2 regions of the Agarivorans sp. DSG3-1 genome follow, and region 1 is predicted to be linked to the other one. Evidence: predicted binding sites of a transcription regulator. Region 1 holds the regulator's gene; the other holds the start of a gene.

Region 1 (2,410 bases):
TCCACTTTAGTGCTTTCGTGGAATTGAGCAGGAACCGCTCCTTTGGATTTACGGTGATGGTAAATCGACCAAAACATAGCGCCAAATACCAAAACACCAATGGCACAACAAATATAGAAAATTGTCATGTGCAAGCCATAAACTTGCTCACTGATGGCAGTAACACCAGGACGTAAATTAAAAGACATCTCTTGCGCAAACAAATGCGACGAAAAAAATGTCAGCAATAATAGCTGAATCCATCGGCCCACAGCGCTCTCCTTTGCAGTAGCCAACGACAACAACTTTCCATGCTAGGAAAGTAGCTGCGAATAAAGGGAAAATCCCCACCCCAAAAGCATAGGCTATTACAGCTAAATACAACCTACTGCTTATAAATTAACCCCTAAGTTAAAGAAATGTAAATACATTGTTGAGATTTTTGTGGATAAAGACAAAAGATGTGATGCTAACGACAAAAGCCCAAATCAGAGTGATTTGGGCTTCAAAATGGGGAACTTATTGTTGAATAAGGCTTACATCCAATCGGCAGTGCGAATAATACCTACCGCTAAACCTTCTATTTCGATGTTCTGATATTCAAGATCAACTTCAATGGTTGATAACTCTTCATTCTCAGGATGTAAGTACACCATCTTGCCGTCACGCTCAAAACGTTTAACCGTAACATCTTCATCTAAACGAGCCACAACCACCTGTCCATTGTGTACCTCGGTAGTTTTATGCACGGCTAATAAATCACCATCCATAATGCCGATATCTTTCATGCTCATGCCCTGTACTCGCAGTAAATAATCGGCATGCGGATTAAATAAGTTAGCATCTACGGCGTAATGAGATTCAACGTGCTCCTGCGCCAAAATAGGCTCACCCGCAGCAACTTGCCCGATTAACGGCAAGCCTGGCTCGGGTTCTACAGTGGCTTCATTCGCGCTAGCCGGCAAGTACGCTTCGCTAATACGGATCCCTCGCGACGCACCAGGAATCATTTCAATCGCACCTTTTTTAGCTAAAGCTCTAAGGTGTTCTTCTGCTGCATTAGCCGAGCGGAATCCTAGTTCTTTAGCAATTTCGGCACGCGTTGGAGGCATACCAGTATCGTTAATATGGCGGCGAATAAGTTCAAACACTTCTGTTTGGCGGGGCGTTAAGGGCTTCATAGTCTACCTGTAAGTTTATACAGCACACTGTTAGTATATACAGCATACATTTTGACGCAAGGTTTTATCTTAATTCTGATTTTGTTACTGTTGATTCAAAGTGATAGGAGGCAATAATGACCCTTGAGATAATCGAAATATCAGCCCAATATGACCAAGATCTACAGCGAATAATCAAACAGGTTGGCCAAGAATATGGCGCGGTAGGAGAAGGCTTTGGCCCCTCTGATGCTGAAGTCGATAATATGAGTCAGCACTATACACAGCAAAATCGTAGTAGATATGTGGTCGCTTTGTTAGATGGCAAGGTCGTTGGCGGCTGCGGCATTGCGCCTTTTGCCGATAGTAAAGATACCAGTGAGTTAAAAAAGTTATTTTTGCTAGAAGAAGGTAGAGGCCAAGGTCTCGGTAAAAAGCTCTCTTTAGCCTGCCTAGCATTTGCCTTAGAGCAGGGATTTTCTCGCTGTTACCTAGACACGCTTAGCAATATGTCGGCAGCGATTAAACTATACGAAGGCCTCGGTTTTAAACACTTATCCGCACCTTTACAAGGTACAGCCCATAATGGCTGCAATGTTTGGATGCTAAAGCAACTTTTAAAGCAGGGAACTTAACAATAGCGCTAATCCTGACAGGATAGCGCTATCGAAATTTTCTTTTGAAAAAAACTTACTATTGCTGAAGCTCAAATGCACCAATATCTACGCCCGCACCTGATATCCTTGCACTTCCTGCTAAATCCTTACTCGGTAGCTCAAGGTTATCAACACCAGTATCAATGGCCTCGCTAGTCAAATTCAAACTGAAGTCACTCTCTAGCCCTTGAGAGATCTTGTCGCTTACAATGTTACTTTCGTTCACAAACTCACTATTATTTAGTAGCTCTGTAAAACGAGATGAAAACAAGTTATGACGAGTAACGCTTTGCTCACCGCTAACGCTAAATACTGAACCATCGAGTTCTGAGTCATCAACACTCTCTAAGTTGTCCGTCAGTGCGACAATATTGTTTTCAAAAACAATGGCGGATAATGGAAAGAGCGAGTGGTCACTAAAGAAAGAATACATATCTATTAGAGTATTATTGCTTACTTTTACAGATTCTTTAAGCTGCTCTGATTCTGCTTGACCCAGTGAGTTTCCAATTAGCGTCGCTCGGCTGTTTTGCAAAACAATAAGATTATTGTTCACCGATGAGCCCGGCGGTAAGTTAATAAGTGCACCATTCGTGTCTTTCACATTTATGGAGT
Region 2 (2,410 bases), 2.0 Mb from region 1:
CTGCTGACTATATGAACGCCTTGAGAGCAGATCGATGGTGGTGTGAAGTGCGCTACGATTGGTCATAATAAAAAGGAGCCTTTCGGCTCCTAATCAATTTATGCTTCTTGATCAGCCGGAGTTTCAGTAGCTGTATCTTCTTCAACAACTTCGGTGTTGTTAAGCAGGTTGTTACGAATCGTCATTTCAATCTCTTGAGCAACTTCTGGGTGCTCCTTCAAGTAATTTGAAGCATTCGCCTTACCTTGACCGATTTTGTTCCCTTTGTAAGAGAACCAAGCACCAGCTTTGTCGACCAATTTTTCTTTTACGCCCAAATCAACTAACTCGCCGTAACGGTTAAAACCTTCACCGTACATGATTTGGAACTCGGCTTGTTTAAATGGTGCAGCGATTTTATTTTTAACCACTTTAACGCGAGTTTCGTTACCAACGATCTCATCGCCACTTTTCACCGCGCCGATGCGACGAATATCCAAACGTACAGATGCGTAAAACTTCAGTGCATTACCGCCAGATGTAGTTTCTGGATTACCAAACATTACACCAATTTTCATACGGATTTGGTTAATGAAAATACACATACAGTTGGTTTGCTTAAGCGTACCAGTTAGCTTACGTAACGCTTGCGACATTAAACGTGCCTGCAGGCCAACGTGGCTATCACCCATGTCCCCTTCAATTTCAGCTTTAGGCGTTAAAGCTGCTACCGAGTCAATTACAATCATGTCAACGGCACCAGAACGCGCTAGCATATCGGTAATCTCTAGGGCTTGTTCACCAGTATCAGGTTGAGATACCAATAAGTTGTCTACATCTACACCAAGCTTTTTGGCATAAATAGGGTCTAGGGCATGTTCGGCATCAACAAACGCACATACCTTGCCCACTTTTTGAGCTTGAGCAATGGCTTCTAAGGTAAGAGTAGTTTTACCAGAACTTTCAGGACCATAGATTTCAATCACACGACCCATTGGCAAACCGCCAGCGCCTAAGGCAATATCAACGGATAAAGAACCTGTAGAAATGGTTTCGATATCCATGGTACGGTTGTCACCAAGCTTCATGATTGAGCCTTTACCAAATTGTTTTTCAATTTGGCCTAGGGCCGCAGCTAATGCCTTTTGTTTGTTCTGATCCATATCGCCCTCGTAGGTGCTTTTAACTATCTTAATGACCAGTAGTATACTGGGTATTCATACAGTATCAAGTTTATTCCAGAAAATTCATAAAAGAGTTTTGCCTATTCGGCTGACAGCTTTTATCCTTGCTGCTTCGTTTAGCCATTAACCGAGTAGTTCGATAAGACCCATGACTGAGACAAATCTAGAAAAACACACTCCTATGATGCGCCAATACCTAACGTTAAAGGCTCAACATCCCGAGATTTTATTGTTCTATAGAATGGGCGATTTTTACGAATTGTTTTATGACGATGCCAAACGCGCATCTGAGTTAATGGATATTTCCTTAACAAAACGTGGCCAGTCTGCTGGTACACCTATTCCAATGGCAGGTATTCCCTACCACGCAGCAGAGAATTATTTATCGCGCCTGGTTCAATTAGGTGAATCAGTCGCTATTTGCGAACAGATTGGCGACCCGGCTACCAGTAAAGGGCCGGTGGAAAGAAAAGTTGTTAGAATTATCACACCAGGCACGGTGAGCGACGAAGCCTTGCTGGAAGAGAAACAAGATAACTTGTTAGTCAGCGTAATAAACCAGCAACAACAAATTGGTCTTGCTTATTTAGATATTGCCAGTGGCCGATTCGTGATTAATCAATTTACCGGTGAACAACAACTACAAGCCGAACTACAACGCTTAAACCCTGCGGAACTGCTCTACCCTGATGACTTCGAGTTTTATTCGGAGCTGCAAGCATACAAAGGTTTACGACGTCGTGGAGAATGGGAATACGATTTAGCCACCGCACAAAAAGTATTAAATCAGCAGTTCGGTACTCGGCATTTAGACGGGTTTGGGGTAAGTGAATACCCGCTAGCCCTTTCAGCAGCCGGTTGTTTAATGCAGTATGTTCAAGATACTCAGCGCACTGCCCTACCGCATATCAATGCAATTATCGTTGAGAGCCAAAATCAGTTTATTCAACTTGATGCCGCAAGCCGTAAAAACCTAGAGTTAACCCGTAACCTTGCTGGCGGCTACGAAAACACCCTAAGTTCGATATTGGACCGCAGCTCCACTGCCATGGGAAGCCGCTTGCTAAATCGCTGGTTACACCAGCCTTTAAGCAACCAGCAACAAGTGAGTGCGCGCCAAGATTGCATTGCTGAAATACTAGAAACCGACCTTTATCCTCTAGTGCAAACTGTGCTTAAGTCGATTGGCGATATTGAGCGAATATTGGCCCGCTTAGCCCTTCGTTCTGCCCGACCGCGTGATTTAG

The links. The regulator LexA, encoded in region 1, represses DNA repair genes until DNA is damaged. The targets are predictions, from matches to a motif close to TACTGTATNNNNATACAGTA.
Region 2: recA (recombinase RecA) is a predicted target of LexA. The motif match lies at 1,187-1,206, and genes of this name have one in related genera.

Annotation. Positions count from the first base shown of each region.
Region 1 is NZ_CP177241.1:1,643,563-1,645,972, reverse strand. Features, by position in the region: gene coxB (cytochrome c oxidase subunit II) at 1-188, opposite strand, end outside; gene lexA (transcriptional repressor LexA) at 516-1,160, opposite strand; gene ACLD71_RS07720 (GNAT family N-acetyltransferase) at 1,277-1,774, shown strand; gene ACLD71_RS07715 (choice-of-anchor Q domain-containing protein) at 1,833-2,410, opposite strand, start outside.
Region 2 is NZ_CP177241.1:4,434,843-4,437,252, forward strand. Features, by position in the region: gene ACLD71_RS20585 (regulatory protein RecX) at 1-66, opposite strand, end outside; gene recA (recombinase RecA) at 99-1,142, opposite strand; gene mutS (DNA mismatch repair protein MutS) at 1,303-2,410, shown strand, end outside.